One region of the Halanaerobium saccharolyticum subsp. saccharolyticum DSM 6643 genome, then DNA from elsewhere that is predicted to be linked to it. Evidence: riboswitches for the same ligand, from Rfam matches in the RefSeq annotation. Region 1 holds a riboswitch; the other holds the start of a gene.

Region 1 (16,383 bases):
GTTAAAGGCCGAATTAAATAAATTACAAAATAATTATTTAGCAGCATTTAATGATTATCAAAAGGCTTATCAAGCAAATAAAGCTCAAAGTTATTTGTATAAAGATATGGCTCAAATGCTCGAAAATGCAGGCGAAGAAATAAAAGCTTATAATTACTGGCAGCGAACTCTTGCTTATGGTTTGTTTAAGCAACTTGCATATCAAAAAATTAATTTTTATCAGAAAAAATATCCAGAATTAAAGCCAAAAAAAGAAGAAGATGATCCAGAAGCTATTGATCCTTTTGCTTTAAAAGCTTCTTGGCAGCAGGTAGCTGAACTAACTGAACAGGAAATAACACAAATGCTGAGGATTGGACTTCAGGAGAATAATAAAAAGCTTCTGTTTCAATACTCAGATCCTTTTTCGATTGTTTATAATGAAAAAGTTATATTTAGAGGTGAGGCTAAAAAAAATTATCTGCTGGAGCTGGAATCTAATTCAATTTATCTAAGCAGTAATAATGAAAAAATTAAACTCGGAGACTCTAAATTAGAATATCAAATATACAGCAGTCATAAAAACTCATCTTTTTATGTTTATAATATTAGCTATGGAGAAGGCTATTTCTGGCAGGGAAGCGGCAACAGACAGTACAGAGGTAATATGATAATTAAAGGAGAAGGAGAAGAATTTACTTTAATAAATCAGGTAGAATTAACTCCTTATTTAATTTCTGTTGTTCCATCTGAAATTTATGCCAGTTGGCCGATGGAAGCTTTAAAAGCTCAGGCGGTGGCTGCTAGAAGTTACACCTTAAATAATTTAGGTAGACACAGCAATGATGGCTATGATCTTTGTTCTAGTGTGCACTGTGCGGCTTATAATGGTATTATGAGTGAGCACCACCGTACTACTGAGGCTGTTTTATCGACTCAGGGAGAAAGTGCTGTTTTTGAAGGTGAAATTATTGAAGCTGTTTTCAGCAGTAATAGTGGTGGTTATACAGAGCGAAGTGATCAAATCTGGTCAGCCGATTTGCCTTATTTAAGGGGTTCTAATCAGATGAAAGAGGATAATTATAATTTTCCTTTAGCACCAGCAGATTTTCAAAATTGGCTTCTTAATTCACCTGAATCATACTCTAAAGATTATGGAAGCAGTAATTATCGTTGGCAGTTAAGAGTTCCAGCTGAAATAATAGAATACCGCAGCGGTTTAGATAAAATCAGGAAAATAGAAATTAAGGAACGGGCTCAAGGCGGTACAATTACTTCTTTAACAATCTATAGTGATCAAAGTGAAGAAAATTATAGTGTTTCGCGAATTAGAAGAGTTTTAGGAGGTTTAAAAAGCAGTCGCTTTTATTTTAACAGTCATTATGATCAAAATGGATATTTAAAAGATTTATATATTTATGGAGCTGGTTGGGGACATAACCTAGGACTTGATCAATCAGCTTCAGCTGGCATGGGCGCTGCAGGCTGGGATTATAAAGAAATTATTAAACATTTTTATCCTGGTGTAGAGATAATTAAATATGATTAGAACAATAATTTGCTTTTATAGCAAATATTATTTATAATTATATTAACAATAAAATATTATCTTCAGGGTAAGGTGAGTTTTAAGCAATTCCTAACCGGTGGTATAGTCCACGAGCTTCAGCTGAACTGGTGAAATTCCAGTACCGACGGTAAAGTCCGGAATAAAGAAGATTAAATGAATTAGAAGCCCTGTTTTTAGCAGGGCTAATTTTTTTGTCAAAAAATGAAGATAATAAATATAAATAAAAGGAGATAGAGAATGGATACTAAAAAAATCACTACAACCGCAGTTTTAGCAGCTTTTTCTTTAGTTTTAATGCTAATAATTCGTTTCCCAATGTTTTTGCCATTTTTAATATATGAGCCAGGTGATATCCCAATATTAATAATTGCGTTTTTATTTGGTCCTGGTGCAGCAATAGGGGCAACTTTCATTTTATCTATTTTAATGGCTGTATTTACAGGTTTGGGGGGTCCATTTGGAGCTTTTATGCATTTTCTAGCTACCGGTGTATTCGCCGGAACAGCTGGTTATTTTTATCAGCAGCACCATAATAGAATAGGAGCTGTCAAAGGCTTAGTTATTGGTTCAATTGCCATGACTGTTGTGATGGCCGGAGCAAATTTAATTTTTAATCCTATCTTTTATGGAATTCCTAGGGAACAAGTTTTACAGATGATGCTGCCGGGGATTTTACCATTTAATTTAAGTAAGGCAGTTATTAATTCTGTGATTACTGTTTTAGTTTATAAAAAACTTGCTAACTTCCTAAGGAGTAAGGCTTTAATAAAACAAGAACAGTTAGCAGAATAAGTTTGACAAACACCCCAAAATTGAGATAAAATTTTTATGAGAGGAGATGTTTTTTTGCAGATAACATTTTTAGGAACAGGAACCTCTCATGGGGTACCTGTTATTGCCTGTGATTGCGAGATTTGTCAATCTAGCAATCCAAAAAATAAAAGAATGCGGACATCAATTCATATTAAAAGCAAAGAATATAATTTATTGATAGATACTCCGCCTGAGATGAGATTGGAATTGATTAATAATAATATAAAAAATGTAGATTCGGTTTTGATGACTCATGCCCATGCAGATCATATTATGGGTTTTGATGATATAAGAGCTTTAAACTGGTTTCAAGGTAAAGAAATGCCAGTTTATGGAGATACAAAAACTCTAAAAGCTATTAAAAGAGTTTTCCCCTATATTTTTTCAGATAAAAATCCAGGTGGAGGAGTACCTCAGGTTATACTAAAGGAAATAGAAAAAGAATTAACTTTTAGAGATCTAAAGGTTAAGTCGGTTCCAATTTATCACGGTGATAATCAAATTTTAGCTTATAGAATTAATAATTTTGCTTATTTAACAGATTGTAGTAAAATACCTGAAAGTTCCTTAGAACTTTTGGAGGGGATTGAATATGCCGCTGTTGATGCACTTCGTTTTGAAGAACATCCCACTCATATGTCTGTAGACCAGGCTGTTGAATTAGTTAATAAATTAGACTTAAAACATGGATATTTAACTCATATTTCTCATAGATTAGATCATCAAAAATTGGATGATTATCTACCAGACCATTTAAGTCCAGCCTATGATGGATTAGTAATAAATATTTAGTCAAAAAGATATAGCTGATAATAATTTTGAACTAAAGTGGGCTTGCCCCAAGGAGGAACAATATATTGAATATAGTACTTGTTGAACCAGAAATTCCACAAAATACTGGTAATATAGCTAGAACCTGTGCTGTAACGGATTCTAAACTTCATTTAGTTAAACCCTTAGGCTTTTCAACTTCAGACAAATATTTAAAAAGAGCAGGTCTTGATTACTGGAATAAATTAGATATAAGTTATTATGATAATTTAGATCATTTTTTTAAAGTGAATCAGGGAGGACGCTTTTTTTATGCAACTACCAAAGCCGCAGCTGCTTATTCTGATTTTGAATATCAGGAAAATGATTATTTTTTATTTGGTAAAGAAACAGCAGGATTACCAGAAGATTTGTTGGAAGCAAATTTAAATCGTTGTATTAGAATTCCAATGAAGGATAAATTAAGGTCATTAAATCTTTCTAATTCAGTTTCTATAATTATATATGAGGCCCTTAGACAGAATAATTTTATAAATTTAAACAAAAAAGGAAAATATAAAAAGGAAATTTAACTTTTATATAGAATTATATATAATAGAATATAATGGAGAAAGGAGGGGAGATATGGAAAAAAATAACTATTTAACTACACTAATAATTTTATTAGTTTTTCTTTTGTCAATAACTATTACAGCCTCAGCTTTTCAGGTTAAATTGAATGATCGTGGAAGAGATGTAATGGAAATTCAAAAATATTTAAAAATTTTGGGATATAATGTATCACCGGATGGCATTTTTGGGAAGGGTACTGAAAATTCAGTGAAAAATTTTCAAAAGAGCCAAAATCTTAGTGTTGATGGAATTGCTGGTGATAATACCCGTCAGTTATTGAAGAAAATGATTTCTGAGAAAGTATCTTATGAATTATATGTGGTGGATAATGGAGATACTCTGTCAGGAATTGCTAGGTCAAGAAATTCTAGTGTAAAAAAGATTATGAAATTCAATAATATGAGTTCTGCCAGAATTAAACCGGGTCAGGACTTGAAAATTCCACGAGATAAAGTAGTTAAAGCTGATACTCAAAATCAAAGCACAGTTAATTCTGCCAATAATGAAGCAGAAAATGTTAAAGTATATTATACAGTTCGTAAGGGAGATACTTTATCAGCAATTGCAGCGCGTAGAAACTTACCTGTTGAAGAGATAATGAATGCAAATAATCTCAGTTCAGATTTTATTAAAGCTGGACAGGAACTAGTGCTCCCAATTATTGACTCAAAAGCTTCAAATAAAAATGTTAAAAAAGAAGCTAAGAATTCACAAAAGCAGTCAACTACTGCTGATAAAATTGTACATAAAATTCGGCGTGGTGATGCTTTAAGTACTATTGCTCGAATGTATGGTACTGATGTAGATACAATTCGGCGGGCTAATAACTTGAATGGAGACAGAATTGTTGCTGGTGAAGAGTTAATTATTACTGATTATCAACGTGGGCCATTTAATCTAGCTAGAAATTCTTTAATTTGGCCTGTTAATGGTCGGATTACTTCTAATTTTGGTTGGAGAACTCATCCGATTAAAAAAACAAGATTATTCCATAATGGTTTAGATATTGCTGTTCCTTCTCGAACTCCAGTTAAAGCAGCAGCAGGAGGAGAAGTTGTACATAGTGGTTGGATGAATGGTTTTGGATATACAGTTATTATTGATCATGGTCGAGGTGTAGAAACACTTTATGCTCACAACTCTAAAGTTAGTGTAGCTAAGGGATCTATGGTTAATAAGGGCCAACAGGTTGCTTTATCCGGAAATACTGGTTTAAGTACAGGTCCTCATCTTCATTTTGGAGTTTTACAAAATGAAAAACCACTTAACCCTAAAAATTATTTACCATAATGTTTTGGATTATTAGACAGACAGCGTAAAGTTGTCTGTCTTTTATCGTCATTTTTTAGATTTAAGTAATATTTTTAAATTATTTTCACTTTTTTCTTGACAACTCATTGTATTGTTGATATTATAAAAAGCGTCGCAAGAGAAATGGGCCATTAGCTCAGTTGGCAGAGCACCTGACTTTTAATCAGGTTGTCGGAGGTTCGAATCCTCCATGGCTCACCATTTATAGCGCGGGGTAGAGCAGTCTGGTAGCTCGTCAGGCTCATAATCTGGAGGTCATCGGTTCGAATCCGGTCCCCGCAACCATTTTTATTTTTATTACATATTCGGTGGGATAGCTCAGTCGGTAGAGCAGTGGATTGAAAATCCACGTGTCGACAGTTCGATTCTGTCTCTCACCACCATTTTTTTAAATATTAAAGCCAGGCATTTAGCCTGGCTTCTTTTTTTGCTTAAATATTATTTTTCTTTAATCTTTGTCTTGATTTAAATAATTTTTTTATATTTATAGTTATTTTTATTCAAAAATAATATCAGCTGATTCTAATAAATTTTCCGGAATTTTTAGATTAATCTGATCAGCAGATTTTTTATTAATGTAAAGTTTTAATTCTTTTGAAGATTCAACAGGCATTTCTGCTGGATTACTACCATTAAGAATTCGAGCAGCCATAGACCCTGTCTGTTTTCCTAACTGATAATAATCAATTCCCAAAGTTGCGATTGCACCCTGTTCAACTGAATTATTTTCAGAAGCGAATACAGGAACTTGACGGTTGTGTGCTGTCTGGAGTACAGTTGGCATAGCAGAAACAATAATATTATCAGTTGGCACATAAATTGCATCTACATTATCAACTAAAGAAGAAACTGCAAGACTTACTTCGCTGCTGTTACTAACTGTTGCTTCTTCAAGATTAATTCCCATTTCTTTAGCTTTTTCTTTAGCTAGTTTAACCTGAACAGTAGAATTTACTTCACCGGGGTTATATAAAATACCGATATCTTTTACTTCTGGTAGGAAATCTCTTATTAATTCTAATTGTTTTGCTACCGGATTCATATCTGTTGTGCCTGTGATATTAGCACCCGGTTTTTCCATACTCTGAACTATACCAGCCTCAACTGGATCAGTAACTGCTGTTATTAAAACTGGGGTATTTTTTAAGACATTTGCAGCTGTTTGAGCTGAGGGTGTAGCAATTGCTAAAACTAAATCTACTTTATTTTGATTAAATCTTTGAGCTATAGTTTGAGCAGTTGAAAAATCAGCTTGAGCGTTCTGAAGATCAATCTTTATATTTTCTCCTTCTACAAACCCCTCTTTAGCTAACTGATCAATAAACCCTTCTCTGGCTAAATCTAAAGACGGATGCTCAACAAACTGTGAAATACCTATTTCATATTCCTCAGCTGCTAAATTCATTGAAAATAAAAATACTAGTGCTAAGACTAAAAGTAATAAATGTCCCTTTTTAAAAAATTTCTTCATACTTTTCCCTTCTCCCTTCTTTTGAAAAAATTAATTATTTAAGTCAATTATATAATCATTTTCTTTTGCTTGTCAATTTTCATTTTTTAAAAAATGACTAATTTTATATTATATTTTTAATATAAGATAAGTTAATTTCTAAATATAAACTTTAATTTCTTTTCAAAATTATATATAATAATAAGAGAAATATCAAAAAATAAATTTGAGGTGTTATAAATGTCAAAAAATCCAGAAGTAACAATAACAATGGAAGATGGAAATCAAATTAAACTAGAATTATATCCAGAAAAAGCAGAGAATACAGTTAAGAATTTTATTGAACTGGTTGAGAATGATTATTATGATGGGCTTAATTTTCATCGTGTAATTAAAGGCTTTATGGTTCAGGGTGGATGTCCTGATGGCACTGGAATGGGGAATCCAGGTTATTCAATTAAAGGTGAATTTGCGGCCAATGGTCATGATAATGATTTAAAGCACAAAAGAGGGGTAATTTCAATGGCAAGAAGCTCAGCTCCTGATTCAGCAGGGTCCCAGTTTTTTATAGTCCATCAAGATGCTCAACATTTAGATGGCCAGTATGCAGCCTTTGGAGAGGTTATAGAAGGCATGGATACTGTTGATCAAATAGCTGAAGTAGAAACAGGTGCAAGAGATTTACCAAAAGAAGAACAGGTAATGAAATCAGTAGAAGTAGAAACATTTGGGGCAGAATATGAGGCTCCAGAAAAGCTCTAACTTGATCAATCTTAAAAAAATATTAATTTAATAGGCTGGCAGTTAATTCTGTCAGCTTTTTTAAATAATTTTGTTTTTTGTTTATTAATTGTATATAATTAAATAAGTGAACAAATTTCAGACTTTTTAATTAATTTAAAATATTTAATTATTATTTGAAGTGAAATTAACTTAGGGAGATGGCTAATGAAATATTTAAAAAAATATCTTAGTTTTGTTCTGCTGATATTATTTTTTTTAATATTCACAATTTCAATCCAGGCAGAGGAATTTATAACTTTAGGTGTTACTTCCAAAAAAATTGCTCTATCAAAATTAGAAAGCTGGCAGTCTATTTTGGATGAAGTCTCTAAAAGAAGTGGTATAGATATTGAATTGGTAGTTGCTAAAGACCACCAAACATTAATAGATTTAATGAAAAACAAAAAAATTGATATGGGTTATTTTTCGCCAGTTTTTTATGTAAAAGCACATGATGAATTAAACTGTAAACCAGTGGTGTTAGAGAAACGACTTGGTAGTTCTTATTATCAAGGAGGCTTTATTGTTCGTAAAGATTCTAAAATTGAAAAGATTGATGATTTAAAAGGTAAAAAATTAGCTTTAACTGCTGAAAAAGATTCTACTTCTGGCTACTATTTACCAATAGCTATTTTAAAAAGCTCTGGTATAAGTCACAAAAATGATTTAGATGTTGTATATACAGGCAAGCATATTAATGTTCTTAAAAGTGTCAGCTATGGATTAGTTGATGCTGGTGCAATAAAATTATTTATTTTAGAAAATGAGCTTAATAAAAAATATAGTTCGGGAATTAAAATAATTGCTAAATCTTCTTATTTACCTACATCTTCTATAACCGCCAGAGATGATATAGAAGAAGAGACAATAAATAAGCTTAGAAAAGCTTTTATAAGTTTAAATAGTGATCCAACTGGGTTAAAAGCTATGCATAAATCTGGCTTTGATGGTTTTGCTGCAAGTGATGATCAGATGTATGATATAGTTCGAGATTATTTAGCTGATTATAATAAAAAATTATAATCAAGTAAATTTAAAGAGAGTTTTAAAGATAAGGATGATTAATTTTGTCATTAAAAAGAAGATTAATTACTTATATAATGTTAATATTTTTATTAATTATGCTTTTGGTAGGCTATGTGTTAATTGTTCAGCAAAAGGATATTTTTCAAGAAGAAATTGAAAGAAGAGGTAAACTTTTAGCTAGAACATTAGCAGAAATCAGTAAAGAAGCTCTGCTTGTGCATGAATTTAGTACTCTTTCGAAAAATGTCATGTCTTTTGAAAATGAGCAGGATGTAGTCGGAGTAAAAATAATAAATAATAATGGTAGAATTTTAGCAGCATTAGATAGAAATTTAGAAGGGACGTTTAACAAAAAAAATTATGAGCAAAAGCAAAACTATGTGGATGATGATAAGTTAATAACAATCAAAGATATTATTGTAGATGAAGATGTAATTGGCAGAACAATAATTACGCTTTCCCAACAGACTTTAAAAAATAAAATAAATTATTCAATTAGAATGATGGTTGTCATATTAACCTCATCTTTTTTACTGCTGACATTTATAATTCACATTACATCTGATTATTACTTAGAACCAATTACTAATCTGGCTAAAATAGTTCGTAAAATTCCAGAAAGTGATTTTAAAATCTCTAAATTAAAGTCTAAAAATCCTCCTTTAGAATTGAAGGAACTATATAATTCTGTAATCTGGATGTATGAAGAAATGCTGATAATCAGGAAAAGTCTAATTGAGAAAACACAAATGGCTACTCTTGGTAAAATGTCAGCTTATTTAGCTCATGAAATAAGAAATCCTCTAGAAGCTATTTCTGGAGCAGTAGAGGTAATAAAATTAAAGAGAGAATCCGATTTTCATAACGGATTTTTTGAAATAATAAATGAAGAAATTGAAACATTAAATAATTTCTTAGAAGAGTTTTTGAATTTTGCCAGAATTAAATCCTATGAATTTAAAAAAATTGATATTATTAATCTTCTTAATGATATTTCTAAATTATTAGAGTCAATGATAAAAAATAATAACATAACTTTAATCAAAGAGTTTAATAGCCAGCACAGATATATCAAAGGTGATATCAATAAAATAAAAAGTGTATTTACTAATATTATTTTAAACTCAGTCGAAGCAATTAAAAAATCAGGTTATATTAAAATAAAAGTTGAAGATGATGAAGATTTCATTTTAATTTATATTGAAGATAATGGTAGTGGGATTAATAATAAAGATCTGGATAAGATTTTTGATCCATTTTTTACAACTAAAAAAAGTGGTAGTGGTATAGGTTTAAGTATTTCAAAAGAAATTATTGAAAAACATGATGGAAAAATTGATGCAGAAGTTGAAAATAATACAATTTTCAAAATTAAATTACCTATCTATAAGGATGATAGCGGCAATGAAAAAGATATTAATAGTTGATGATAAAGAAAACATTTTGAAGGTTTTAAAAGCAATATTAGAAGCAGAAAATTATATAGTTGATTATGCAAATGATGTAAATACGGCGATTAAAAAAGCTGGAAGTTTTAATCCAGATCTAATTATATCTGATATAAGAATGCCTAAAATGAGTGGTCTAGAGTTTTATGAAACAATGTTAAAGAAAAATATTAAAAGTAAGTTCATTTTTATGACTGCTTTTGGAAGTATTCCAATGGCAGTAAAAGCAATGAAATTAGGTGCATCAGAATTTTTGACTAAACCACTAGATTATGATGAATTGAAAATTAAAATTCGTAATTTAATCGGTCAAACAGAAATAGACCATAAAGATGAAGTTAGAAAAAAATATAAGGAAATAATTGGAGAAAACCAGACAGTATATAATTTAATTGAAACTATTGAGATGGCTGCTGATTATAGTTCCACAGTTTTGATTGAGGGAGAGAGTGGATCTGGAAAAGAATTAGTTGCAAGAGCCCTACATTATCACAGTCAGCGGCGAGAAAATAATTTTGTTGCTGTAAATTGTGCAGCCCTTAATCATAATATTATAGAATCAGAGTTATTTGGACATAAAAGAGGAGCCTTTACAGGTGCTGTTAAGGATAAAAAAGGAAAATTCGAATTGGCAGATCAGGGGACTTTAATGTTAGACGAAATAACTGAAATTAGTCTCGATACCCAATCTAAATTATTGCGGGTGCTTCAAGAAAAGCAGTTTGAAAGAGTTGGCGAAAATAAAAGTATAGATATTGATGTTCGAGTAATTGCAACAACTAATCGAGATATTAAAAAAATGGTCGAAGAAGATAAGTTTAGAAGTGATTTATTTTATCGATTAAATGTATTTCCAATAAAGATTCCCCCTCTTAGAAAAAGAAAATCAGACATCAGTATCTTAATAGATCATTTTATCAAGAAAATATCAAAAAGAGAAAATATAGCCCAAAAAAGAATTTCAAATGAGGCTGTTAATTTGTTAAAACAATATGACTGGCCTGGTAATATAAGAGAGCTAGAAAATTTAACTGAAAGATTAATTATTATTTCTAAAAGCAATGACATTACTTTACAGGATTTACCACAGGATATTTTAGAAAAAATTAATTATGATAGAGATGAATTAACTGAAAAAGAAAAAATAATTAATTCTTTAAGAAAAAGTAAAGGTAATAAGACTAAAGCAGCTAAAATCTTAGGAATTTCAAGAAAAACATTATATAATTGGATAAAAAAATATAAAGATGATCGAGAAGTATCAGACTTAGTTGAGTAATTTATACACTTAAATTGTGAAGTTTACTAAAAATACACACAATAATGAATATTATAATTTTTAAATCAGTAAAAATTCTTTTTTAATAAGAATCTTTACTGATTTTTTCATTTAATAAAACAAAATAAAAACTTAATTATTAATAATATTATCCATATTTTTACATAATACTTACTTGTTAATATTGATTATTAATAATTTTCAAAAAAATATGGTTTCATATTATAATTTACTGAATTTTATTATTCTGGAACGGAAATTGCATTATATATAGGTGACAGGTCAAACTATTAAATATTTTAGCTTTGGGGGTGAATAAAAAAGTTAAGCTTTACTTACTATTTATTTACTATTTTTATTTCATTAAGAACAAAATTAAATTAGGGGGATATTAAATGTTTAAAAAAATTAGTGAAAGAAAGATTTATTCTAGACTGATTATGGCTGTTTTAATTACAATGCTTTTAGCTGGTAGTGTTTTAGCCAGTGGACATGTACAGTCAGATAATCCTAAGTATGTATTTTTTCTAATCGGTGATGGTATGGCATCTTCTCAGGCAACATTGGCAGAGTATTATAATCAATTTGAAAATCTCGAAGAGCCTAATCACAGTTATGAAGAACATGGAGAAAGTTTCATTGATATGACAACAGAAGAACATAGTGATAGACTAATGATGCACAGATTGGATTTTGCTGGTTCTACAAGAACTGCAGGATCATTTACTTTAGTACCAGGATCTGCTCAAACTGCTACATCCTTAGCTACAGGTATTAAAACTGATAGAAATACCATTTCATTAGATGTTAATGATAACCCAGTCAAATCAGTTTTAATGGCTGCAAAAGAAAAGGGAATGGCTACTGGATTAGTATCAACTGCAAGAATTACACATGCAACACCTGCTGCTTTTGCTTCTAATGTACCAGATAGAGGAATGGAAAATGAAATAGCAGCTCAGTATCTTGAAAATAAGATTGATTATCTTGCTGGTGGTGGAGCAAGACATTTCTTAGCCAGTAGTAATGAAAATTCTAAACGAAAAGATGACAGAAATCTATTTGAAGAATTTGCAAATGAAGGTTATGAAGTCTTTGAATCAAGTGCTGATACAGCAGCTTTTAGAGATTACATGCCAATGGCTGGAGATAGAGTTCTTTATACTCCTACTATGAGTCATGTTTCTTACGAAATTGATAGAGTTAATAAGTTAGTTCCAAGTATCGCAGAAATGACTCAAAAAGGTATAGATTTACTAAGCCAAGATGATGATGGATTTTTCATGATGGTTGAAGGTGGACGTATTGACCATGCCGCTCACGATAATGATGTAGCTGCAACTATTCATGATACTTTAGCTTTTGATGACGCTGTTAAAACAGCTTATAAGTTTTATTTAGAGCATCCTAATGAAACTTTAATTATTGTTGCTGGTGACCACGAAACTGGTGGCCTCGGTTTAAACAGTTGTGAAGGTATGGAATATGATTATTTCATGGATTTAGGACCAATTCGTGATATTAAAGTTTCTATCGAAGAAGGTTTTGAGTATACTGGTGATAGAGCACAAGTATATACTGATTTAAAAGAAGATTTTGGTATTGAAAAACTAAACGATAGAGAAAAAGAAATGCTTGAAAACGCTATGGATCTTCAAGATGCAGAAGGTAGCGGAGCAAATGTAATGGACTTTGGTGGATATTGGCCGCAAGCAAGCTGGATAAGTCCAGTACAGTCAACTATAGCTCATATTACTTCTAAGAGATCAGAAATTGGTTGGACTTCTTCCGCTCACACTGGCCAGATTATTCCAATTAGATCTCATGGTGCTGGTGCAGCAAGATATAATGATTCAATGGATAATACAGATGTAGCTAATATCACTGCAGAACTACTAGATGTAGAACTTAATTAAAGTAGATCTATAAAAGTGAATTACTAATGAATAGGTGAGGATTTATTCCTCACCTTTTCTTTGAACTTAATCAGGAGGCATGAAGATGAAAAGCAAAAAAATTAAAGCAATAATTTTTATTATTATTATTACCGCATCACTTTCCTTTTTATTTTACAATTTAAGTTTTCAGCCTGATACGAGAGAACTCCGAGCTGTAGTAAAAGAAGTTAATGATAGTGAAATTAGTGGTTCAGGTGTTCAAAAATTTGGAAGGCAGCTAGTTCAAGTTGAAATTAAAGAGGGTAAATTTAAAGGAGAAACTTTTAATGCTTCAAATCATCTGATTGGAAATTTCGCCTGGGATTATCGTTTTAGTGAAGGTGATGAAATTCTAGTTGCAATTTCAGAAACCGAGAGTGGTGAAATTAGAGCAGTAATTGCCTTAGATATTTATCGACAGGGTTGGATTTTAGTTTTACTCGCACTATTTATTATCTTACTATTACTTTATGCACGTTACATAGGTTTAAAAGCTCTGTTTTCATTTATTGGAAGTATAATAATCATCTGGAAAGTGCTAGTTCCAGGCTTATTAAATGGTTTAAATCCGTTATTGTTTACAACTTTTGTACTGATAATTTTATCTGCTTTAATTTTATTTTCTATTGCTGGTTTTACCAAAAAAGGATTAGCTGCATTTTTTGGTACAAGTTTGAGCCTTTTAATTACAATTATTTTAACAATCTTTTTTGGAAATAAACTTGCTTTAGATGGAATGTCTGCTCCTTATGTTGGGGAAATGCTGGCAGCAGGTTATTTTAATTTAAATGTAAGAGACATATTTTATGCAGCAGTTGTTATTGGCGCTTCTGGAGCAGCAATGGATATTGCCATGGATATGTCTACTACAATTAAGGAACTTAAAGAAAAAAGGCCCGATATGGAAATGAAAGATTTAATTAAATCAGGTTTTAATGTAGGTAGTGATGTTATTGGAACAATGACCACAACTCTTTTATTAGCTTATGCAGGTGGGTATTTAACTTTAATGATGGCTTTTATGACCCGAACAACTACCTTAAGAAGAATTTTTAATTTAAGAATTATAGTTTCAGAAATTTTAAGAACTATTGTTGGGAGTATAGGTTTAGTGATAGTGGCACCAATTACAACAATTTTTGCTGCCTGGCTTTATAGCAGAGAATTTAAACTAAAAGATATTAAGGATAAATTTTTAAAAAATTAATTAAGCATGATTTTTACTAAATGAAAAGCAAATAATTAAATAGATTAAACTTTTAAGGACTGTAAAATAAAATTTACAGTTCTTTTTTGGTTTTATACTAATTTTTTTGATTTGTGATTTATATTTTGACTGTGCCTAGAGGACGGAGATCAATTTGCAATTTTCTAATATTAATATAATTTATTATATAATATTACGATTTAGAAGATAGATTAATTCAAAAAGAAAAAAACTAAAAAATAGAAATATTAAGAAAATTGAAGGAATTTTTAATATTATGTTCAATTATGTGAATAAGGCCAATCATAAATGATTTTAAAAGGAGGAGTTAATTAAAATGAAAAAGACAGTTTTATATTTTTTAGTGTTGTTAATCTCCTTGATGTTGTTACCTCAAATTGTTTTAGCACAAAATGATACAGTTGTAGTATATTCACCTTGGGCAGATCCAGTAATGAATGAATTAGCAGAAATGTTTAAAGAAGAAACTGGCTATAATTTAAAAAATGTAAATATTTCAACAGGTGAAATATTTGCAAGACTCCAAGTTGAGTCAGGAAATCCACAAGCTGATGTATGGCATTCAGTAAGGGCGCTTTATCTTGATGAAGCGAAAGCAAAAGGTCTAATTAGATCTTATGAAACTCCAGAAAATGCCAAATATATGTTAGAATCTTATACTTATCCTAAAAAAGATTATATTATAGGTACTACAATGTATCCTTTAGTATTTGCTTATAATACTGAATATCTAGCAGAGTTAGGTTATGATGCACCTGAAAATTGGGGTGATTTATTAAATCCTAGATGGAAAGATAAAATTGTAATGCCTCACCCTGCAACTTCTGGTACTGCCTTTGCTATGTTGGCGACAGTAATTGAGTTGTATCAGCAGGCTGATGAAACTGGTATTGAGTCAGAATTGGGTTGGGATTATATTGAAAATTTAAGCAAAAATATTGGTCAATATACCAGAAGTGGTACAACTCCAAGTCTTTTAACTGCAAGGGGAGAATATCCATTAGCAATTCAATTTTATGATCGCATTTATCGCATGCAAAATGAGGGATATCCAATCAAAGCTATTTTCCCAGAACCTGTTTATGCAGCGCCATCTTGTTCAGCTTTAGTGGCTAATTCTCCAAATCCAGAAGGTGGAGATGCATTTCTTAACTTTATGCTATCTAAAAAAGCTCAAGAAATTGTAAAAAAAGAGGGTAATTATTCTGTAAGAACAGATGTTGATCCTCCTGAAGGTGCAAAACCACTTAGTGAACTAGTTGTTTTTGAAGATGATTACAGCTGGGCAGCGGAAAATAAAAATGATATGCTTGCTAAATTTTTACAGGTTGCTCACTAAAGATTTTTGTAAGCTTTTCATTTTTAATATTAAATAATTTATAGAAGTTAGTTATTTATGGTTGGTCCTAAATTTTATAGGGGGGGTATAAGCACAAATGAAATTATTTAAAAAAGAAAAAATTGCTCAGCCTAAGCTTGAACCCATTGTTAAAGTTATCATATTTATTATATCTATGATACTGCTTTATTTTATAATATATCCTATAGCTCAGGTACTAAGTAAAAGTATTACTGATTATAGTGGTAATTATATAGGATTTATAAATTATCTAGAGTTTTTAAAGTCTAGTTATTTTAGAGGTGTTTTCTATAATACAATGCTGATTGCTGTGACAGCAACTTTAGGGGCAGTAATTTTAGGTACTATTTTTGCTTTTGCAATAACCAAAAGTAATATTCCAGGCAAAAAATTTTTTATGTTTATTGGTATTCTACCAATGATTACCCCAGCATTTATTAACGCATTTTCTTTAATATTATTATTTGGTAGAAAAGGAATTGTTAATAACATACTTTATTCATTATTTGATTTTAGATTTGTGATTTACGGCTGGCATGGAGTAGTTTTTTCACAGATTATTACGCTATTTCCACTTGCATACATAGTGACAGCTGCAGCTTTTACAGGATTAGGCTCTGAGCTGGAGAGCGCTGCAATGGATTTAGGTGCCCCACCTTTGAGAATAATTAGAACTATTACATTCCCCTTAATAACTCCTGCTATTATGGCAGCATCACTTTTAATTTTCATGACTAATCTGGCAGCTTTTGGTGCTCCAGCTATTTTAGGTGGTGGAGAAACCACTCTGGCTGTAGAAGCAGTTATTCAGGTTTT
Region 2 (16,383 bases), on a different contig from region 1:
CCCATTTAAATGACCGGCTAAAACTCCATAAATAGTAATAACTGGCCCTCCAAGGCTTAAGGCTTTTAAAAATCGAACAGCAATTTTTAAGGTTTCTGGATTATCACCAAATAATCTAACTAAATCAGGTGATCCAAAATAGATTAAAAGTGAAAAACTTCCAATAGATACAATTGTCAAAATTAACATCGCCTCAACTGTTTTTTTGCTTTCTTCTATTTTAGCTGCCCCAATTTTTTGTCCGCTCAAAATAGCAGTTACCGTATAATATGAGCGGTGCATTGGCGCTATCAACTGTTGGAAAACTCTACGAGCGATGTGGTAGGCGGCTGCAGCTTCTGTTCCAAAAAGAAGTACAATAGAATTAAAAGGAAAAGTAATAAAACTTTGATAAAGCCCTTGAGCAATTTTAGGTGAACTTACTTTAAATAATTGTTTAATTAAAATAAAATTAAAATTTTTGATAGGGTTTTTTAAATTAAATTCACTTTTAGGACTTAAAAAAATTAAAATATATATAATCGCTGACATTGTTTTAGCAGTAAAGGTTCCGATACCTACCCCAGGCACACCAATTTGAGGAAAAATCCCAATTCCCAGAGATAATCCAACTGACAAAATAATGTTAATCAAGTTTGAAAAAATCTCGACAACCATTGGCGTTCTGGTATCTCCACTTCCCTGCAGGGCCCTAGCAGCAACAATTGCAATGATTCTAAAAGGAGCGGCTGCAAAAATTATTAAAAGATACTGAGCTCCAAGCTCTATAACTCTAGGCGCAGCCCCCAGTATCGAAATCATTTTTTCTGCAAAAAAGAAAGCGATAAAAACAAAAGGAATTCCGATAATAAATGAAATTAAAATTACCTGAGACAATATTGTATCTTTATTGGCCTCTGCAGCAGCCGTATTTGTTCCGCTTTCTTGAGAAATTAAGGAAATACTCCCGGTTCCCAAACCAAGTGCAATTCTTAAAATGATACTTTCCCAGACATCTCCCAGTCCAACAGCGGTAACTGCAGCCGGACCAAAATACCCCATTAATATCATATCTGTTGTTCTCATTGCTGTAGTAAATATGTGATTTAGCATTACCGGCCAGGCAAGAGTTAAAGCTTCTTTCCAAAGTGGTAGATAAGACATGAACAGTACCATTTTTAGTCTCCTATTATCATATTCTTAAGTTATAGATTAGATCAAAAAAAGCAAAATATTTCCCCTGTTTCATTAGTTAAGTTCAAGAATCTCAGTTATCTTTTCTTTGAGAGAATCTTTATTTGAACTATGATCATGTCGGCTCTGCTTATTTTCTAAATCTTTGATTCCTCTATGAATTTCAACAGCAGTTAATTCTTCTAACTCCTCGATAATCCTATATTCATCTTTAGATAATTTTTCTTCTTTTAAGGATTCTAAAACAGCCCGACTAAATTTATATGGATTTGCAGTTGAAGTAATTACAGCTGTTTTTAAATCATGATTTTGTTTTCGATATTTTTTTGTAGAATTCACAGCTACAGCTGTATGTGGATCAAGCAAATAATTAAATTTATCATAAGTTGATTTTATTTGAGTTTTTGCCTCAGCTTCAGTACAATAATGACCGCTGAAAAGATTTTGCATTTTTTCTTTTGTCTGCTGATCAATTTCAAATTTATTATTTTGCTTAAGCTCTTGATACCAGTTACATATTTTTTGGCTGTCATGATCAGTCATTTCAAATAAAAATCGTTCCAAATTTGAAGAAATCAAAATATCCATTGAAGGACTGATTGTTTTTATAAAATCTCTTTCAATATCGTAAACTCCAGTTTCAAAAAAGTCGGTTAACACTTTATTATCATTTGAAGCACAGATAAATTTGTTAACAGGTAAACCCATTTTATAAGCATAATACCCAGCCAGGATATTACCAAAGTTACCTGTTGGAACAGTTATATTAATCTTTTCTCCTGCCTTAATTCCATTTTGCTTAATTGTATCAAAATATGCTTTAAAATAATATACAATCTGCGGCAGTAGTCGCCCCCAATTGATAGAATTTGCTGAGGAAAATTGATAATTATTATTTTCCATTTTTGCTTTAAAATCTTTATCTGCAAAAATCTCTTTCACAGCTGTTTGGCAATCATCAAAATTTCCTTTTAAAGAAACCACTGCTGTATTATTACCAGTTGTTGTTTTCATCTGATCTTCCTGAACTCTGCTGACACCATCTTCGGGATAAAAAACAATAATTTTAACTCCCTCTAAATCTTTAAAACCTTCTAGAGCAGCTTTGCCTGTATCACCAGAAGTAGCAACTAAAATTACAATTTCATTTTTAATTTCTAATTTTTCAACTGATTTCAACAGCAGCTGTGGTAAAATCTGTAGTGCCATATCTTTAAAAGCTGCAGTTGGACCATGCCATAATTCTAAAATATAAGTATTATCGTTCAATTTAACTAAAGGAGTTTTTTCTTCAACAGGAAAATTATCGCTATTATAAGCTTCAGCAACTGATTCCTTTATTTCTGCTTCAGTAAAATCACTTAAAAACTCTTTAAAAATCCAAACTGCAAGCTCTTGATAATCCTTATTTTTCATTGCCATTATTTTTTCTGTAGTAAATTCAGTAATTTGCTTAGGTACAAATAATCCACCTTCTGGAACCATCCCTAAACTAATTGCTGCAGCTGAATTAACTTTTTTATAATTATTTCTTGTACTAATATACTCCATACTCTCTACCTCCACTAAAATTTTACTTCTAAACTGGTAACTATAGTTTATTATATCGAAAGTAACTGTTGATGTCTATTAATTATTTAACTATACAAACATTCTTTTTTTAGATATAATATAAATGGGGAAAGGGGGAAATTAAATTGCTGCAGTTTTTGTTTTTATTTATAATTTTCTTAATTTTCTTAATTGTTTTGTTGATAACTTTTCCCTATCACTATGCTTTAAGCTTCAAATTTAAAGAAAATTTGATTTATAGCTTTTCCGTTTCGGTAATTTTTTTAAAAGTTATTTTTAAAGGTGATACTAACAAAAAATATATAGACTTAGAAATCTTTAACTTAAAAAAAGAATTTAATTTAGATGATAATAATAAAATAGCTGGATTTATTGAAAATAAATCAAAAAAAATAATTAAAGAAAAAATAATAAATAAAACTACTGTAGATAAAAAAGAAAAAAGAGAAAAGGCTGGATTTAAATTTTATTTTAAACTCATTAATAAAGAATTTTTAAATCATATTTTTAAATTTATTGTAGAAATTATAAAAAATCTAAAAATGGATTATTTAAAATTAAACTTTGTTTTTTCCTTTGCTGACCCTTATTTCAATGGTCTTTTTCTAGCCTATTATTACACCTTTAAAGAGTTATTTGATTATCCAGATATTAAAGCCAGAATCAACTGGCAGGAGGTGATTTTTGAAGCTGAAGCTTATGCAGGTGGCAAAATAATACCAATTAAAATTATCTGGCAGGTTTTTAAATTCATTCTATCACTTAAAAGTTTGAAATTTTTTTGGAGCCTCTATCAATTAAAATATAAGAAAGGATGATTCTAATGCAAAGCACTGAAAAAGTTCTGGAGTCTATGTATGATAAGCTTGATAATTTTTTAAAAACTGAAACAGTGATTGGGGAAATAATTGAGGTGGGAGATGTAAAATTAATTCCTATTATTACAGCATCTTTTGGCCTCGGCGGTGGAATTGGAGAAGAAGATAATTCTGGAGGAGGCGGTGGAGGAGTCGGCTGCAAAATTTCCTCTGATGCTATTTTAGTAATTAGGGGCAGCGATGTAGAAATGATGCCCGTTAAAAATAAAAGCTCTCTGGATAAATTGATAGAAAAAGTACCTGAATTAATCGATAAAATAGAAGCTAATAAAGAAAAAAAAGATAAAGCAGCTGAAAAGAAGGAAAACTCTGAAACAGATAAATCAGAATAATTTACGGAGCAAACCAATTAAAAACCCCGAGTAAATTAACTCGGGGGTTTATTTTTAATATCTAGTTTAAACCTTTAAATTTTTAATAACTTCATCTGATTTTTTAGTTAAAGCAATCATTTCTTCTCCACTTAATTTAAAATCTGCTGCTGCTGCATTTTCGCGCGCCTGTTTTTCGCTTTTTGCACCAACTAAAGCAGTTGTAACACCAGAACGATTAATTGCCCAATTGATTGCTACTTGAGCAGGACTTTGATTATGCTTATCAGCAATTTCTTTTATTAGTTTAATTAAGCTTTGTGTCTGATCCCAATTTTCTTTTCTAAAGAATGGATAAAACCCAGCTCTATTGTCTTTTTCATCATCAAATTGAGGTCTTTCTTCATATTTTCCGCTCAAAATACCGCCACCAAGAGTTCCATAACTTAAAATTCCTAAATTGTTATCTAAAATATAAGGAATTGTTTTATTTTCAATATCTCTTTTGAGTAATGAATATTGAGGCTGTAATGAAATTATATCAGTCATCTCTGAAATTTCCTTCAGTAATTCTTCCCCAAAATTACACACTGCAAGATATTTGAATTTACCTTCTTGTTTCAACTTTAATAATTCTTCTACACTTTCTTTTAAAGGAGTATCTGGATCTGGCCAATGAATTTGATAAATATCTATCTGTTCTACATTTAATCGTCTTAAAGAGTTTTCCATTTCTTTTCTAATTCTTTGAGGACTTAAATCCATAACATATTTTTCGCCTTCTCGGTGAGTACCACATTTAGAAGCAATAATAACTTGATCTCTTATTCCTTCAATTGCCCTGCCGACCACTTCTTCTGCATGACCATCACCATAGGCAGGAGCAGTGTCAATTAGATTTATACCAGAATCAACTGCAGCTCTAATTGCTTTAATTGACTGCTGGTCTTCAACCTTACCGAATGTATCATTACCATAAGCCCAAGTTCCTAAACCAACTGCAGAAACCTTAAGGTTCGAATTTCCTAGATAATTATACTTCATTTTGAAACCCCCATAAAATAAATTTTTATTATATTCTAGAAGTTTTCCATTAACAATTATATGAAATTTGAACTATAATATCAATTAATCTATAATATCAATTTGCAGTTTATCATAGTTATTTAAAAATCCTCTAATATTTTTCAAAATATTTTTTAAGCTTTGCTGTTGATCACATTCTATATTTAAAACTAATACTGGATCATGCAAAGACATTCTGAGTAAAAACCAATCATTACCACCACAATTTACTCGTACTCCCTGGTAATTTTTTGGTGCAATTTGCCAGCCTTCTTTTTGCGCAACAAACCCTTTTAAATCATCTAATATACTTTGGCCATAATCTTTGAAATCATCTAAGTCAATATTCATTCTATATTCCTCTTTAATTTCAGCTTCTTCTAAATCTGAAATTAGCTCACCAATTTTTTTCTCTGATTCTGCATTTAAATTTGCCATTTTAATTAATATTTTTGCAACTAAATAGGCCCCATCATCAAGAAAATAATTTTCTTTAAAGGCTGCATGACCAGAAGTTTCTATTGCAAGTGGAGCCTTAGTTCCTTCTGCTTCCAGTCTTTTTGCTTCATTGATTACATTTTTATAGCCTCTTTTAAAACGATGGTGTACTCCTTTTAATTTGTTTTCAATAAAATCTTTTAAACCAACAGAAGTAACTGAATCAGTAACAATAGTTGCTCCTGGATTATTTTCTAAAACAATTGTAGATGCCAGAGCAATCAATTTGTTTCTATTAATTTCCTGACCACTGCTGTCTACTACTGCAGCCCGATCAACATCTGTATCAAATATGATTCCTAAATCAGCATTATTATTTAAAACAGCTTTTTGAGTTGAATGCATGGCTTCCTTATTTTCCGGATTTGGTGCATGATTTGGGAAGTTACCATCTGGTTCTAAAAATTGACTACCTTCAGTGTCTGCTCCCAGATCTTTTAGTATTTTATCTGCAAAAAAACCACCTGATCCGTTTCCTGCATCAACTATAATTTTGAATCCAGCCAGAGGTTTTTGCTGATTAACCTCAGGATTTAAATTCTGGCGAATGATACTTTTAATGTGTTCAGCATAATCAGAAATTAAATTAATACTTTTAAGATCATCAATTTTTGAGTCACTTTTATTTAAAAATTCACTTTCATTAGCAGCAGCAATATCAAGAATTTCTATTACATTTTCCTTTTCCAATCCACCTTTTTTAGTAAAAAACTTAAATCCATTTTTATCAGAAGGTAAATGACTTGCTGTAATCATAATTGCTCCATCATACTGATGTCCTGCTAAAACTGTTGACATAAACATGGCAGGAGTTGAAGCTAGATCTGCACTTAAACACTCTGCACCTGCAATTTCCATACCTTTGGCAAGAGCTTTTTTTAATTTATCAGCACTTAATCTAGAATCATGCCCAACTGCTATCTTAAGTTCTTTGGCCTCTTTATCTAATTCAACTGCAAGCCACTTTACAAAAGAAAAACCAATACCAGCAGCAGCATCTTCTGTTAAATTAGCCTTTTTTTTCTGATCTGAAATTGCCTTACCTCTAACATCTGTACCACTTAATAATTTTTTCCATTTGATCCCTGACATAAAATCACTCCACTTCTTTTTTTCATTTTTAACTTTATATCTTATTTATCAACATGCTGAAAATCCACACTAAAAAGATTCAATGATTTGAGCTTCAGTTAAAGGTTTATTAAAAAGAAAGCCCTGTAAATAATCACAATTATGATCCTCCAGATAATGAAGTTGATCTATTGTTTCTACTCCTTCTGCAACAACTTCTATCCCCCATTGATGGGACATTTCTATTAAAGGCACCACCATCATTTTTTCTTTATTTGAATTATTAGCTATTAAATCAATAAAAGATTTATCAATTTTTAAAATATCAAGTGGTATATGCTGTAAATGACTCAAGGAAGCATAACCTGTGCCAAAATCATCTAAGGCAATATTAATCCCCAAATCTTTAAGCTTATATAAGACATCTATTACATGCTCCTGATCTGAAATGAAATGGGATTCTGTTATTTCAAATTCAAGTCTGAAACCATTCAAACCTTCTGAATCTATTATATCCTTTACTTGTTCTAAAAATCCTGGCTCTGTCAGCTGAACTACTGAAATATTGATAGATAAAACTAATTTTTTATCAAAATATTTTTCTAAATCATTAAATCTCTTAATAGCTTTTCTGATTACCCACTCACCTATTTCTTTGATCAATCCAGTTTTTTCGGCTTCAGGAATAAACTTTGCCGGGCTAACAGTTCCCAGTTCTGATGAATGCCATCTTAAAAGCACTTCAAAACCTCTTAAATGTTTGCCATCAGTTTTATACTGAGGCTGAAACATAAGAAAAAACTCTTGATTTTTGAGAGCTTTTTTTAAAGCATCTTCCATTTGCACATTCATTACTACTTCTTTTTCCATGTGCTTGGAAAAGAACTCTATTTCTTTTTCTATACTATTTTTTGCCTTATACATAGCAATATCAGCACTTCTAATTATTTCCTTACTGTTTTTACCATCTTGCGGAAAACTTGAAATACCAAAATTACTATTTAAAACTACTTCTTGATTATCATATCTATATGGTTTTTCAAGTTCTCTTTTTATACTTCTAATATATCTATTTAACTCTTTTTCAGTTAATTCTCTGTGAACTATAACTGCAAATTCATCTCCACCCAGGCGTCCAATTAAATCAGATCCGGTAACTATATTTTTTAATCGATTGGCACTTTCTTTTAAAATATAATCTCCGATTTCAAAGCCCCAGGATTCATTTATTCTTTTGAAATTTTTAAAATCAATAATGATTAATTTATAACTTGCTGAATTATTTTTGGCTATTACTGATAGCTGGTCAAGTTCTTTGATCAACATTTCTCTATTAGCAATCTCAGTTAAACTATCATAATATGCTAAATGTTTAAGTTTTTCTTTTTCTTTTTCTAACTCCTCAACCTTTAGATTTATTTCTTGCTGGTAATTATAAATCAAAAAGATAACAATTAAAAATGTTGAATAAGCAATAATACCAGGCATATATACAAATGTGTTTTCCATAATCATAATTGCAATCATTGAAGATTGTGAAAAAACATTTAAAATTAAAGCAGATACGATACCAATTTTATTAAATTTTAAACTTAAATACAAAAGTATTAAAATCTGTATTTGAGATATTAATCCTCGTATTGTATCAAATGACAAGTTAAAGCTCTTAATATTTATCGAATTACTCAAAATTAAAAGAACTGCAGTTAGTAAATAAAAACTGTTTAGTAAAATAAAAAACTTATTGTCTTTAAAATCTTTGATATTTATATTTTTAATTTCATTTTTTAAAAATGAAAAATGTTTTTTCCTCTGCATTATCTAACCTACCTTCATTTTATCTCTATTTGTATATTAGTATACATAATTTCCAACTTTAATTCAATAAAGATAAATCAGAAAATCCTCTTTAGATCAATCAAAATTTCTTCACTAAAGAGGATAGTTTAAATTTATTCAATTTCTTTAAAAAGATTTACCATTTCAATCATGGAAACTGCTGCATCATAACCTTTATTACCAGATTTAGTACCTGCTCTTGAAATTGCCTGCTCAATCGTGTCGGTTGTTAGAACTCCAAATATAACTGGTTTTTCAGTATCAAGTCCCACACCAGCAACTCCTTTTGAAACTTCTGCAGATACATAATCAAAATGAGGAGTTTCACCTCTAATGACTGCACCTAAAGCAATAACTCCATCATATTCTTCTTTAACAGCTAATTTCTTGGCTGTTAAGGGTATTTCAAAAGCTCCAGGAACCCAGACTACATCAATATCCTGCTCATCCATCCCATGTCTTTTTAAAGCGTCTACTGCCCCTTCAAGTAGTTTCCCTGATATAAATTCATTAAAACGACCTACTATAATTGCAGTTTTCATTCCCGCTGCATTTAATTTTCCTTCAATAGTTCTCATTATTATCATTCTCCTTTTAAATTATTTTAATATTTTGTTTGTTAATATTTTAGCTGCTTAAATTTTTAATTATTTATTTTTATCAGATCAAAACAAGTTTAAAAAAATTGATTTTTATCTTCTAAATCAACTCTGCTTTAATGATCAAAATCCAGGAGGTGACCCATTTTATCTTTCTTAACTTTTAAATAAAATTCATTTTCCTGATTAGGGTCTATTTCTAAAGGAATTCTTTCAGTTACTTTTAAACCATAGCCTTCCAGACCGACAATTTTAGTGGGATTATTTGTCAGTAGACGAATTGTTGATAAGCCAAGTTCAGTCAATATCTGAGCTCCTATACCATAATCTCTTAAATCTGGATCAAAACCTAGAGCCACGTTCGCCTCTACAGTATCCATTCCTTGATCTTGAAGCTTATATGCTTTGATTTTATTTGCTAAGCCAATCCCTCTTCCTTCCTGACGCATATATAAAACTACTCCACTACCTTCATCTTCAATAAGTTGTAAAGCAGCTGCCAGCTGTTCACCACAATCACATCTTTTGGAAGCAAAAATATCTCCTGTAATACATTGAGAATGAACTCTAACTAAAACATCTTCTTGATCCTTTATATCTCCTTTAATAATAGCTATATGCTCTTTATCATCAATATTTGTTGTAAATACTTTAATTTTAAAATCACCATAATCAGTTGGCAGTTCTGCCTCTGCCTCTAGACTTATAAGTTTATCTTTTTGCTTTCTGTAGTTAATTAAATCCTCAATTGAGATTAACTTTAAATCATATTTTTGAGCGAATTTTTTTAAATAAGGCAGCCTCCCCATTTCTCCATCTTCCTTGATTATTTCACAAATTACTCCTGCTGGTTTTAGACCTGCCAATCTAGCTAAATCAACAGCTGCCTCAGTATGACCTGCTCTTCTCAAAACTCCCCCTTTTTTTGCAACTAAAGGAAAGATGTGACCAGGTCTCATAAAATCTTCCGCCTTTGAATCAGAATCAACAAGTTTTTGAATAGTTAATGCTCTTTCCTGCGCCGAAATTCCAGTCGTAACATCTTTATGATCAACTGAGACAGTAAAAGCTGTTCCATGAGATTCTGTATTTTTTTCTACCATCATTTCTAAATCAAGTCTTTTACTTACCTCTTTTTCTACGGGGGTGCAGACAAGACCTCTAGCCTCTGTGATCATAAAATTAATGGCCTCTCTATCTACCTTTTCAGCTGCCATTAATAAATCACCCTCATTTTCCCGATCTTCATCGTCAACAACTACTATCATTTTTCCAGCTTTTATATCTTCTATTGCAGCTTCAATTTTATCCATTTCAACTCTCCTTTCAGATTATTTATATATTTATGAAATTATTTTATAATTTTTACATAATAATATTTTAAAAAATTCAATTTTTTCTAGATTAGATAAATCCATTTTCAGCTAAAAAACTTTCGGATATTTTGCTTTTTTTCTGATCCTGTTCACTTGAATTATTTAGCATCTTATAAACATATTTCCCCAGCATATCTGTCTCGATATTAACTATATCTCCAGCACTTAAAAGTGATAAATTGGTTTCTGACCAGCTCTCTGGAATCAAGGATATTGTTAAAATCCCATTTTTGATCCCCATTACTGTCAGGCTGACTCCATTGAGAGCAACTGAACCCTTATGAACTATAAATTTTTCTGTTTGCTGGTCCACTTCCATTTTTATTATTTGAGCATTGTTTTCTCTCTTAATTGATCTTACTACTGCTGTTGAATCTACATGTCCTGTAACAAAATGACCGCCGATAAAATCATTAGCTTTTAATGACTGTTCTAAATTTAAAATTGAATCCCGCTGTAGATCACCTAAATTAGTTGCTTTAAGTGTTTCAGGCATTACATCAGCTCTAAAATAATCGCTGCCATAATCAACAGCTGTCAGACAGACTCCATTGACAGCTATGCTGTCTCCTTTTTTTATATTTTCTAAAACTTTTTTTGCCTTTATTTCAAGTTGATATTTATTATTACCCTTAAATTTGCGGATAAATTTCCCTTTTTCTTGAATGATGCCGCTAAACAATTGGCCCACCTCCTTGTAGATTCTATTCCATTTTTAAATTATATTATTTTTTTTTGGCTATTAATAAAATATTATTATCAATATTTTTTTGCTCTAAAATTTCTAATTCCACTGCATCTGACATCATTTTTGGCCCTTCTCCACAGAAAGAAGCTATACCATCACTGCCACCATAGATCTTAGGTGCAATAAAATAGTAAAATTTATCAACCAGATTTTCTTTTAAAAACGTATGACTCAACTTTGCTCCACCTTCAACCAAAATACTGCTGATTTTTCTTTCCCTTAACTGCATTAACAGTTTTTTTAAATTAAAATAGTTTGTATTATCTGTTTCAAAATCTAGAATTTCTACCTTTTTCTTTTTTAATAATTTTTCTTTTTTTATTTGAGCAGCTGAGTTATTTAAATTATCTGCTGTAATAATTAGAGTTTTAGCCGTTGATTTTTGATTTATAATTTTTGCAGTAAGTGGTATTTCTAATAATGGATCTAGAATTATTCGGATAGGATCAATCCCTTTTTTTGATTCTAATCTTGCTGTTAAAGAAGGATCATCTGCTAGTACTGTTCCAATCCCTACCATAATTGCATCTGATCGGTGCCTTAACTTATGCCCTTCCAGTCGGGCAGCTGAATTTGTAATCCATTTTGAATCCCCACTTGAACTTGCAATATAGCCATCCAAAGTCTGAGCTTTTTTTAAATAAACAAAAGGATAATCACTTTGAATATATTTTAAGAAAATTTCATTTAAATTTTGAGCTTCCTTTTTTAATAGTCCAAGCTCTACTTCAATTCCTGCTTCTCTAAGCATTTCAATCCCTCTGCCGGCAACATCTGGATTGGGATCAACCATCGCAATAATTGCTCTTTTTATTCCAGTATCAATCAGCTTTTGAGCACAGGGAGGAGTTTTGCCGTAATGACTGCATGGTTCAAGACTTACATAAATATCTGCTCCTATAGCTTTTTCTCCCGCTTCTTCTATTGCAAAAACTTCGGCATGAGGGCCACCATATTTCTGGTGATAACCTTCACCCACTATCTTTCCATCTTTGACAACTACTGCTCCAACCATCGGGTTAGGAGATGTGCTGCCCTCACCCAATTTTGCTAATTCTAAAGCTCTTGCCATATATCTTTGATCAGCATCAGAAAATTTCTGCATCATATACCTCCCTATAAATAAATCTAAAAATTTGAAGTTAATTTTACAATTAAAAAAAAGCCCCTCCAAAACTGGAAGGACTTTAATAGTCAAATATTATAATATAAGTATATTATCTAAGTTTATTTAACATTTTAAATAAATAAAATAGTAAATAAACAAATTAGATTAATAAACCTATAACCTAACTCCCTTCCAGACTTTACTGTCGGTTCTGCATTGCATCAGATCAATCCAAATGGATTTGTGGACTTTTACCACCGGTAGGGAATCTCACCCATCCTCGTTAGTTATATTAAATTTTCTAGTTATATTTTAGCATTTTAAATAGAACTTGTAAAGTGTTTTCACAAAATATTATATAATTCATTTTTTAAAACAACAAAAAATATCTAATTTAGCTTATTCAAAGTTCAAATCATCTATTTGGCCCCAGAATTTCAATTGATAATAGCCAGCTTCATCTTTAGTTATTTTTTCGCCTAAAGCAAGCTGCAGAAAAGAATTAAGCTGTTCTGCCTTAGCAGTTTGAGGTTTATATCTTAATTCGGCAGTACTAATATAAGGTATTTCCTGACTGTAATTATATTCTGCTTTAAACTCAGCTTTAAGCATAGATGAGTCCAATTCCGAACTACTGCTTCCATTCGGATAACTATATTCCTGCTGATAATTAAACTCGTTAATTAAGATCTCAAATTGATTATTTTCAGCCAAGATACCGAAACTATTTTTGTTTAACTCTTTAGCTAAAATTTCTGTCAATACCAGTTTGAATTCTTTTAAGTTTAAATTAAAATCAAGCTGATTAGCCTTCAATCTTTCTTCTTCATTTAAAAGATCAAAATTTCCATTAAAGTTAATTTGTTTAAATTCTAAATCTTGATAAAGTGTATTAGCATTAAAATCTAAATCTTCTGCTGTTAAAAGAAAATCATATTTTCCACTTATCTCTTCAAAAACAATTTGTTGAGACTCATCTTCATAATTAATTACTGAATCAAAATTATAAATCATTTTTAAAACTTCACTACTCAAATTAAATTCTTCAACATTATAGGCTCTAGTCTCTTGATCATAATTTGTCCGCAGTACAAAGTTATTAAAAGTTGATAATTTATTCCATTCCTCATCATTTAAACCATAACGTCTATAATAGGGAAAATCATATTTCAATTCAGCTGCAGTAAAATCTAATTGATGGTCATTTTCTAATAAAAGCTGCAAATTTTCTTCATTTATTATCTCCGAAAGCTTTTCTTCTGGTAAATTACCCTGGTATTTAAGCTTAGCTTCTTTAATATTTATTTGATAATTATCATTTAAATTTGAATAATTAATTTGAGCAATATCACTATCTAAATTTTTATCAAGTTCAAGATCTTGACTGCGAATATAATTTAGTATTTGCTGCCAGCTAAAATTAACTTCTGCCTGATTAATAATTAGATTAAATTCGTCAGCTTTAGTTAAATTTAAATCTCTGATATTAATTTTTTGTAATAATGGATTACTCTCTACTTCTAAAAAACGAAGCTGATAATTATTTGTCTCCGCTATTTCTGTAATTTCTAATTTTACATCTTCAGCTATTTTTTGTCCATAATAGTAATTAATTGCAAAAATAATTGCAGCCACAAATAACATCAACAAAAGATAAGTTGATATCTTTTTAAAGAATTTTTTCATTTTTTCTCCCCCTAATTTATTATGAATCTTTTTTTATAATATTTTTTTTCATAATATTTTGCATATAATCTATTATCTTTAACATCCTCTCTTTTTCCGTTTCTGGTAAAGAAATTTCTTTGCTTTTTTCATTTTTATATGCTATTCTTTTAAATTCATTTTTTTCTTCTGGACTCATTGGCATTCTTAAAAATAAATTGTTATTATATAAAATTTGGGGGGTTTCATGTAAAAAAAGAACTGGATTTTCTTTTTCTTTTAATAATGAAACCCCTAAAAAGCCTTTTGGTTTTTCTTTATAACCTAAAATATCCAAAACAGTTGGTGCAATATCAGTATGAGTTCCAGTTTTAGTTATTTTTTCAGAGTCAAGTTTCGGATGAAAAATCATTAGAGGAATATTTTCTGGTTCCTTAACATTAGCTTCCATTACAAAATTATCAGCTGAATGATAGCTTTCTTTTTTTATATCAGAACTGTGATCAGAATAAAAAACAAAGAGAGTATCTTGATATAAGCCTTTTGCTTTTAAACGTTCAAAAAAGTGTTCAATTGCCTGATCAGTAAAATAAACTGAATTAAAATAATCTTTTACAATAGTTGGTTTTAAATCATCAAATATTTTTTGACTGTATTCTTTTGGATAAAAATCAAAAGGAGTATGGCTGGTCACAGTGATATAAAAAGCAAAAAATGGTTCTTTAGCTTTTTGCAGATAATCAATAGATTGGTCAAAAAAATCATAGTCATTAATGCCTAAATAACTTTCTGTGCCTATTTTAGCATCTTGGGTTGTAAAGTAATCTTTATGATAGAATTTATCAAATCCTATTTCCGGATAAGCTTGATCTCGATAAAAGAAATCCCCCTTATTTCCGTGAAAAGCTAAAAATTGATAATCTTTAGCTTTTAGGGCTTTAATAATAGAATTAAACTCTGACATATCATTAGTTTTAAAAGCATAATTTTTATTTTTAGGATAAAGAGAAGTCAAAAAAGAAAATTCAGCATCAAAACTTCCATTAATATGCTGGGCATAAATGTTTTCGAAATACAATGATTTTTGCTTAATTTTATTTAAAAATGGAGTAACTTCCTGTCCTTTATAGCGATAATCTATTATTTTTTCATCAAATGATTCAAGCTGCACAACTATAATGTTTTTAACAGATTTTAATTTGTGTTTATGAGTTAAATTTTTATCTCCTACTATTTTTTCATTACTTAACTGGTCGACATTTCCTTGCTCCAGATTCTGCATGCTAAAATATTCTGCTATATATAAGGGTACAATTCCATAAACACTGACAAAAGCAGAAGTACTGTGTTCATATAATTCAAAAAACCCGTTTATTGCATAAAGATTATTTATATGATGTATATGAATCCCTAAAATCACTAAAATTAACAACAAAATTATCAAAATGTTTTCTCTATATTTTTTGTTTTTTGACATAGATATCTTTTCTACTTTAAAATCTGATTTAAAAAATATCAAAAAACTTAAGATTGGTATTTCAAAAACAAAAAGCAGGTCTAACCAACCAATTAATTGTCTGAATATGACTTTAAAAGGTCTTATTCCCTGGCCCATTGTGATATCTGCTAAACTTAAATAATTAGCAAAATATTTATTATACCACAGATTCCCAAAGAAAAATAATGTAAACAGCAAATAGATAAAAAATGTAAGATATATTCTTTTTGTATTTTTTAAAAAGAAATTTATACTGATTATCGAGATTAAGATTATTACTAAATTTTTTGTTATTAATATATAAATTGAATTTAATTGAAATATCTGCCAGTTAAAATAATTATATTTTATTAAAAATCCAAGCATCAAAAAGAAGTATATAGTTTTCTTTTTAAAACTCAATCTATTAAAATATCTCAATTTATAACTCTCCTAAAATAATATTTACTCCTTAACTTAATGTTATGTTTTTTTTAGCTCAGATGCAATGCTAAATTAAAATAATTTTAGGATCTTTAATGATAAGATAAAGCTAAAATTGAAGATAAACTGTTTATTATTAATTTTTTCTATCTTTTCGTAAAATCATATCTTTTAAACTTCCTCCCGCAGAAACCATTGGAAATACATTTTCTTCTTCTTCAATCATAAAATTAAGAATATATGGTTCATCAGCTTTGATTGCATTTTTAAGTGCTGATTTAATATCTTTGCGCTCAGTAATAGTTTCTCCTTTGATACCATAACCTTTTGCCACCTGAATAAAATCCGGAATTATTTCGGGACAATTTTTATTGGGGCCAGAACATTGGGAAGGACAACCGCTCTGTTTTCTTAGACATGTTGCAGCATATCTTTTATCATAAAATAGTTCCTGCCATTGGCGAACCATCCCTAGATATTGATTGTTGAAAATTATTATTTTAACTGCAATATGATTTTTAGCTGCAGTTGCCAACTCTTGAATATTCATCTGAAAACT

The links. Region 1 has a riboswitch for FMN ahead of HSACCH_RS06810 (ECF transporter S component). Riboswitches for the same ligand answer to the same signal wherever they lie in the genome.
Region 2: it holds a riboswitch for FMN, as region 1 does, so the genes downstream of both, ribD (bifunctional diaminohydroxyphosphoribosylaminopyrimidine deaminase/5-amino-6-(5-phosphoribosylamino)uracil reductase RibD) here and HSACCH_RS06810 (ECF transporter S component) in region 1, are expected to answer to the same signal.

The regions. Positions count from the first base shown of each region.
Region 1 covers NZ_CAUI01000015.1:303,170-319,552, reverse strand. The annotation lists gene HSACCH_RS06815 (SpoIID/LytB domain-containing protein) at 1-1,528, shown strand, start outside; FMN riboswitch at 1,583-1,703, shown strand; gene HSACCH_RS06810 (ECF transporter S component) at 1,787-2,341, shown strand; gene HSACCH_RS06805 (MBL fold metallo-hydrolase) at 2,396-3,154, shown strand; gene trmL (tRNA (uridine(34)/cytosine(34)/5-carboxymethylaminomethyluridine(34)-2'-O)-methyltransferase TrmL) at 3,220-3,705, shown strand; gene HSACCH_RS06795 (LysM peptidoglycan-binding domain-containing protein) at 3,758-5,035, shown strand; tRNA gene HSACCH_RS06790 (tRNA-Lys) at 5,182-5,257, shown strand; tRNA gene HSACCH_RS06785 (tRNA-Met) at 5,265-5,341, shown strand; tRNA gene HSACCH_RS06780 (tRNA-Phe) at 5,364-5,439, shown strand; gene HSACCH_RS06775 (ABC transporter substrate-binding protein) at 5,553-6,527, opposite strand; gene HSACCH_RS06770 (peptidylprolyl isomerase) at 6,747-7,268, shown strand; gene HSACCH_RS06765 (phosphate/phosphite/phosphonate ABC transporter substrate-binding protein) at 7,455-8,312, shown strand; gene HSACCH_RS06760 (sensor histidine kinase) at 8,357-9,742, shown strand; gene HSACCH_RS06755 (sigma-54-dependent transcriptional regulator) at 9,720-11,042, shown strand; gene HSACCH_RS06750 (alkaline phosphatase) at 11,438-12,958, shown strand; gene HSACCH_RS06745 (YibE/F family protein) at 13,044-14,186, shown strand; gene HSACCH_RS06740 (extracellular solute-binding protein) at 14,524-15,546, shown strand; gene HSACCH_RS06735 (ABC transporter permease) at 15,644-16,383, shown strand, end outside.
Region 2 covers NZ_CAUI01000005.1:644,051-660,433, reverse strand. The annotation lists gene HSACCH_RS03490 (MATE family efflux transporter) at 1-1,155, opposite strand, end outside; gene thrC (threonine synthase) at 1,228-2,724, opposite strand; gene HSACCH_RS03480 (hypothetical protein) at 2,871-3,563, shown strand; gene HSACCH_RS03475 (GerW family sporulation protein) at 3,569-3,955, shown strand; gene HSACCH_RS03470 (aldo/keto reductase) at 4,022-4,978, opposite strand; gene HSACCH_RS03465 (phosphohexomutase domain-containing protein) at 5,063-6,589, opposite strand; gene HSACCH_RS03460 (putative bifunctional diguanylate cyclase/phosphodiesterase) at 6,659-8,386, opposite strand; gene ribH (6,7-dimethyl-8-ribityllumazine synthase) at 8,521-8,985, opposite strand; gene HSACCH_RS03450 (bifunctional 3,4-dihydroxy-2-butanone-4-phosphate synthase/GTP cyclohydrolase II) at 9,123-10,319, opposite strand; gene ribE (riboflavin synthase) at 10,411-11,073, opposite strand; gene ribD (bifunctional diaminohydroxyphosphoribosylaminopyrimidine deaminase/5-amino-6-(5-phosphoribosylamino)uracil reductase RibD) at 11,108-12,235, opposite strand; FMN riboswitch at 12,415-12,530, opposite strand; gene HSACCH_RS03435 (hypothetical protein) at 12,638-13,924, opposite strand; gene HSACCH_RS03430 (LTA synthase family protein) at 13,944-15,518, opposite strand; gene ilvB (biosynthetic-type acetolactate synthase large subunit) at 15,961-16,383, opposite strand, start outside.